2 regions of the Cellvibrio sp. pealriver genome follow, and region 2 is predicted to be linked to the other one. Evidence: predicted binding sites of a transcription regulator. Region 2 holds the regulator's gene; the other holds the start of a gene.
What was found. Region 2 encodes FliA, which starts transcription of late flagellar genes. Its sites were predicted from a motif close to TAAAGTTATNNNNNNNNCGGCCGATANCC; they were not measured.
Positions count from the first base shown of each region.

Region 1 (3,411 bases), 360 kb from region 2:
TTTCTTGAGCGTTGTTTTAATGCCCATCCCCTCTACCACACGCTGGATTTGTTTGCGCGCAATAGTGGAGTCATCGATGATCAGGACATGTTTCTGCACAACCCGGTCAGCAATGCCATCTTCAATCACACCCGCGCTCACCTCTTCGCGTGGCGGAGCAACTTCGGCAAGGATTTTCTCAACATCAATAATTTCCACTAACTGCCCATCCACTTGGGTAACAGCAGTCAGATAGTGTTCTTTACCGGCACCTTTGGGCGGCGGGTGAATATCGCCCCAATTCATATTGACGATACGCTCTACCGAACGCACCAAAAACCCCTGAGCGGTACGGTTATATTCAGTAATGATCACAAAGCAGCTCTCGATATCCGGCAGTTCACGCCGGCCGATAGCAAGGTTCATATCCATGATTGGCAGAGTGCCGCCGCGGATGTGCGCAACACCGCGCACAACCGAACTGCGCCCCGGGATCGCATTAAGCTGCGGGCACTGTAATACCTCTTTCACTTTAAAGACGTTAATACCGTATAACTGTTGCCCACCTAACCGGAACAACAACAATTCAAGACGGTTTTGCCCAACCAGCTGCGTGCGCTGATTGACGCTATCCATTACACCAGCCATGCAATTACCTCTTTTATTCTCAGTATTGCGGTTCCCGATGAGCCGAACGGCAACAAATTTACGGCACACTATTTGCTTTGATACCTGTAAAGCAGTTTAGCGGCAAAAAAGCGTCAGACTTTAGTCACTCTTTGTTTTCAATCTGACACCCGGTTCTTACCCTTGAGGATAGGACAAAATATGGAACTTCCTAGTTTTTATAGAAGTTTTTATCGAACTTTGTTACGAAGCGTTTCGCGCCAGACCCACGGCACAATTGCCGCATGGGTCATTTTGTCTTTCTACTCGATTAATCTCGCTGCGGCACCCGTTTATCCACTGCATCAACTGAAACAAGATGTTGCCCAATTCCTTGCGAAAACCTACTCAACTACTCCACATGAACGCATTGATATCAATGTAAGTAATCTCGATAACCGCTTGCGCCTCGCCCGATGTGAATCCACACCTGCCTTCACCCTTCAGGATAGTACCGGCAATGGCGGCAACATCAGTGTCAAAGCGGAATGCGAAAGCGGCAAAAAATGGTCGGTTCATATACCGGCACAAGTGAGCATCTACCGGGAAATACCGGTTGCACAAGGCAGCATCGCCCGTGGCGAATTAATTAATCAAAGCCACGTAGCTACACACCTCGTCAATATCAGCAGTATCAGACAAGCATTTTTGGTAACAACTGACGACATTATTGGTAAACAAGCCAAGCGCAATATCAGCCAGGGTGAACCCTTCAAAACGGCGCTTCTGGATGCTCCAACAGTTGTCAAACGCGGTGAACTTGTGAGCCTGGAGTCACTCGCTGGCAGTATCAAAGTCAGTAGCGCCGGTACTGCCATGGCAGATGGCCGTGTGGGACAAAAGATCAGAGTCCGTAATAACTCATCCGAGCGGATTATCAGCGGTATCGTGGTTAGCCAAGGGACTGTGCGGACGTTTTAAGTGAATGTTTTATTAAATTAGTGCGAATAATTGCTAAAGTTAGGCAGGGTTTGGTCGATAACCAGATCAGAGAGTCTAAAACTCTCGCCTGTCACGTATAGCAACCGCGACATTACTGATGTTAATCGCTACTACTGGTTTTTAGGCCAAGGGTAGCAATAGGGGAAACAAAATGAACCTTAACACCAACAACAATCTGGATTCTGTCGGCACCAAAGGTGCTCGCAGCAAGCCCGCAGCTCCGGCACCAGAAGCAAAAACCCAAGCTTCCAGCCCTACTCCTGCTGCGCCCAGCGCGAGTGATCAGGTTGTACTGAGTCAGGAAGCCCAAAACCTGGGTCGCCTGCAAACCAAAATCAACAGCGCACCCGATGTCGATATGGATAAGGTTGCCGAAATCAGACGCGCCATTGCTGAAGGTCGTTTTGAAATTAATCCTGAGCGCATTGCTGAAAATATGCTCAACCAAGAGGATCTGCTGGGCTAACACGCCCGGAGTAGCGGCGAAGGCACTTGAAAAAAGCGTATCCCCGACGCTTTTCTTATCTGTCTCCACCGGTTTTGCGCCACCCAATTTGCACCCGCAAATTTGTACCATCACAAAATGAAGAGGTTGCTATGTCTCTCGATATCAATGCACTGCGCCAGATGATTGCGCAGGATGCCGCTGCTGTTTCACAACTCAAACAATTACTTGTGGATGAACGCAACCTGCTCGAACAACGCAAATTGAATGAACTGCAGCAGATTGTTGACCAAAAAATTGTGCTTGTTGATCAGCTCAATACCAATGCCAAACAACGCCAACAAATATTGAACACGCTTGGATTACCTACCAATGCCAACGGCTGGGATTTATTTCTGCAACGCAACGCCGCAACACTATCCTTGCGCGATGAATGGAAACTGGTCATCAGTGAATTTGAAGATTGCCAAAAAATGAATGACATTAACGGCAAACTGGTTGGACGCACCCAACAAACAGTGAATCATCTGCTGGGGCTTTTGCGCGGCAAAGGCACTGCACCATCACTTTATAATGCGCAAGGTGCAAAAACCCAATACTCCTCGTCCTATACTGTCGCCAAGGCTTAATGTTTTTCGCCTAACCCTATATAATCCGCGCCGCACAGCATGTGCGGTGCGTCCCTGTAGTTTAATTGGATAGAACGTATGCCTCCTAAGCGTATGATGTGGGTTCGATTCCCGCCGGGGACGCCATTCAATTCCAGACTTTTCTTTTCCATAGCGTCACAGTAAACACTCTTGGCAAATACTGCCGGATGCTTGTTGTCACTTACCTCTGCTATTGCGTATGAACTTGATCCTACTCACACAGGGCGATCTACTATCACCCACCCAAGCAGTCATTCGCGATGCACGGCGGCTTTCTCATATCCGCGAAATACACGGCGCTACAACAGGTGAGACGTATAAAGTAGGAATGCTAAATGGGCTCATTGGCAAAGGAACACTGCTCAGTATCTCTGCGACAGAAGTAGTGCTGGAGTTAGAGGTAACACAAGCACCACCACCACCACTGCCATTAACATTAATATTGGGATTACCGCGCCCAAAAATGTTACGCCGTATATTCCAAACCATATCGACGTTAGGCGTGAAAGAACTTCATCTGATTAACTCGTATCGCGTCGAAAAAAGTTATTGGCAAACGCCATTCCTGGAACCAGAAGCAATTCACGAACAATTGATTTTAGGTTTGGAACAAGGATGCGATACGCAATTGCCCAAGGTGCATTTACACAAGCGCTTTAAACCGTTTGTGGAAGACGATTTGCCAGGCATTATTGCAGGCACGACTGCGTTGGTTGCGCACCCCTATAC
Region 1 covers NZ_KQ236688.1:1,156,885-1,160,295, reverse strand. Annotated here, with positions in the region: gene VC28_RS04855 (chemotaxis protein CheV) at 1-627, opposite strand, end outside; gene flgA (flagellar basal body P-ring formation chaperone FlgA) at 808-1,566, shown strand; gene flgM (flagellar biosynthesis anti-sigma factor FlgM) at 1,739-2,053, shown strand; gene VC28_RS04840 (flagella synthesis protein FlgN) at 2,185-2,661, shown strand; tRNA gene VC28_RS04835 (tRNA-Arg) at 2,712-2,787, shown strand; gene VC28_RS04830 (16S rRNA (uracil(1498)-N(3))-methyltransferase) at 2,882-3,411, shown strand, end outside.
Region 1: flgM (flagellar biosynthesis anti-sigma factor FlgM) is a predicted target of FliA. The motif match lies at 1,601-1,629, and genes of this name have one in related genera.

Region 2 (3,411 bases):
AACTGCGTTCACTCGCACGTATTTTGCGAGTGCCAGTGCGTGTTGTCGATGAAACCAATCCGCTCGACAGTGTGCTGCGCAGTTTGCGCCATTGCTCATTGGTATTGATTGATACAGCGGGTTTCCGTCACGGTGATCCGCATCTGAAAGCCCAGCTGCAGGCGCTTGCGGAACAACAGCAGGTGAAGACTTATTTGGTGATGTCATGCAACAGTCAGGCGCAAATGCTGAAAGCGTCGGTGCATGCTTATGGCACTGCCCGTTTGCAAGGTTGCATTCTGACCAAACTGGATGAAACTGCCAGCATTGGTGAGGCATTGGGTGTGGTAATGCAAAATCGTTTACCGATTGTGTACACCACAGACGGACAAGATATTCCCAAGCATCTGGAAGTCGCGCGTGCGCATCAGCTTGTATCAAAAGCCGTCGCATTGCTCAAAACAAATCCGGCAACGGCGGTTTCTTAAACAATCAATTGTGATAAGCAGGATAAAGTACCGGTGAAACTGAAATTAGTCGGATGAGTTGCCAAACCCTATCTATACTCAGTTCACCATTAGTGTGTCCGGCCAGTATGTCTGCAAGACAAATCACAATGCCCGGCACGCAACGTAAAGAACAGGTTTGGAGTTATGTGTAGATGAGCCAAGTGCGACCAGTACAAGTGATCGCTGTGTCCGGCGGTAAAGGCGGGGTAGGTAAGAGTAATATTTCCGTCAACCTGAGCATTGCATTGGCAGAATTGCGCCGTCGCGTGGTCTTGCTGGATGCCGATTTGGGGCTTGCCAATGTCGATGTTCTGTTAGGGATTCGCGCTACCCATACCCTGGCCGATGTCCTGGCTGGTACCCATAGTCTGGCGGACGTTTTGGTCACTGGGCCAGCGGGTATGAAAATTGTTCCTGCTTCCTCCGGCGTGCAACGCATGGCTGAATTAAGTTCAGCCGAACATGCGGGTTTGATCAATGCCTTCAATGATCTTTCTGATCAAGTCGATATTCTGGTGATAGACACTGCAGCCGGTATTTCGGATACCGTTGTCAGTTTTGTGCGCGCAGCAAATGAAGTCATCATTGTGGTATGCGACGAGCCATCGTCAATTACCGACTCTTATGCGCTGATCAAATTATTAAACAAAGAATACGGAATGCAGCGTTTCCGTGTGGTCGCCAATATGACGCGCACCCCACAGGAAGGTCTGAATATGTTTAACAAACTCAATACCGTTTGCGACCGTTTTCTGGATGTCACTTTGCAGTTTGTTGGCCAAATTCCTTTTGACGAAAATGTGCGCAAAGCCGTACAAAAACAGAAAGCCTTGTTGGAGTTTGCGCCCTCATCAAAAGCGTCAATTGCAATCCGCGCATTAGCGCAAGTAGTCGATAAGTGGCCACTGCCTAATTCACCAACCGGGCGCTTGGAATTTTTTGTAGAACGCTTGTTACAAGCAGCGAACTCACGCTGATTGATAATGCAAGCTAACTCTGTGGATCTAAAAGGTTGTGCCACAAGGCTGTTGGAAAAACACCGTATTGCTGTAAAAAAGAAGGTGCTCAATGGTCGCAGTCAATGGTCTAGCCATGTACGATAAAAAAGCATTATGCGATGCACACATTAACATCGAAGACTATGCGCCTTTGGTAAAACGCATCGCTTATCACATGATGTTGCGTATGCCTGCCAGCGTGCAGGTGGACGACCTTATCCAGGCCGGAATGATTGGCCTGATTGAAGCCTCCCAAAAATACGATGCCTCCCGTGGTGCCAGTTTTGAAACCTATGCGGGTATCCGCATTCGCGGCGCGATAGTGGATGAAATGCGCCGTGGCGATTGGGTGCCACGTTCCGTGCATCGCAATGCACGTCGTATTTCCCAAGCGGTTGCTGCTGTAGAGGCGCGCACAGGCCGCGATGCAAGCGACAGCGAAGTTGCCGCTGAACTGGGTGTGAGCCTCAACGAATATTTTGAGATGCTGCAAGACTCCAATGGCAGCCGCTTGTTCAGCTACGAAGAAACCTTTGGCGAAGAAGACAGCAACATCGATGCGACTGAGCACAGCAGTGCATTTGCCAGTCCTCTCGATGGCCTTCAACGAGACGGCATGAAATCCGCCTTGGTCAAAGCGATAGCGCAATTGCCCGAGCGTGAACGGATGGTATTGGCACTGTATTACGATCAAGAGCTCAACTTGAAAGAAATAGGCTTGGTGCTGGGTGTCAGTGAGTCACGTGTCAGCCAGATCCATAGTCAGGCAGCAGCGCGCCTGCGCAATAAACTGGTTGGCTGGCAATCGGCCTGATATCTGCCTAAAAGTTGAGCATCCTGGTGTGTGAGCGCCTCCAGTCCCGGCCGAGTTGGGTAAATACTCTGTGTTTTCAGCGATTTGGGCTATTATTCAAATTAAAAGTTGAGGATTTCCGTGCCGGAGCTGGCCGAAGTTTCAACTCCTACTAGACTATGATTAAACGAAAATCCCGAAAGGGTGTGTGGAGGTTGCGTTGGATAAGAATATGAAAATCTTGATTGTTGATGACTTTTCAACAATGCGACGGATTATTAAAAACTTGCTGCGGGATTTGGGGTTTTCCAATACCCATGAAGCTGACGATGGCGTAACGGCATTACCCATGTTGAAAAGCGGTGATTTCCAATTTTTGGTCACTGACTGGAACATGCCAGGTATGACGGGTATTGACTTGCTGAAGGCCGTGCGTGCGGACGAAAAGCTGCGTACCTTGCCCGTATTAATGGTGACTGCTGAAGCCAAACGCGATCAGATTATTGAGGCGGCGCAAGCGGGCGTAAATGGTTATGTTGTAAAACCATTTACTGCACAAGCGCTCAAGGAAAAAATTGAGAAAATTTTTGATCGCGTTGGTTAATTAGTGCCGATCAAATAATAAATAAGGCGTTGCCATGGCATCAGAACTTCAAGCATCTTCCAACGAAGCATTTGTTATCGAATTGAAAGAATGCGCCAAATTGCTTACTGAAAAATTGCAGAGTAACCAATTTGAAGACGCATCGGTGTTGATCCAATCTATCACCCAATCACGCGATCGCCATATCTTTCAATCAGTAGGGCGCTTAACACGCGGGCTGCACAATGCGATTGTCAACTTTAATGTTGATGCCGATCTCTCAAAAGAACCGCCCAAGATTGAGAACTCCGATATTCATGATGCTTCAAACCGTTTGAATTATGTAATAGAGCTTACGCAAAAAGCAGCAGAGAAAACCATGGATATGGTAGATGAAGCTGCGCCTATTGCGATGAATCTTGGTCAGGAAGCGAGTAGCTTACGCACCGAATGGGCACGATTGAAACGACGCGAAATGGATGCAGCTGAGTTTCGCCAACTCTATGAGCGGATGGATGGTTTTCTGGGCCAAATGGTTACCGGAACTGA
Region 2 covers NZ_KQ236688.1:1,516,808-1,520,218, reverse strand. Annotated here, with positions in the region: gene flhF (flagellar biosynthesis protein FlhF) at 1-467, shown strand, start outside; gene VC28_RS06400 (MinD/ParA family protein) at 641-1,465, shown strand; gene VC28_RS06395 (RNA polymerase sigma factor FliA) at 1,581-2,300, shown strand; gene cheY (chemotaxis response regulator CheY) at 2,500-2,883, shown strand; gene VC28_RS06385 (protein phosphatase CheZ) at 2,918-3,411, shown strand, end outside.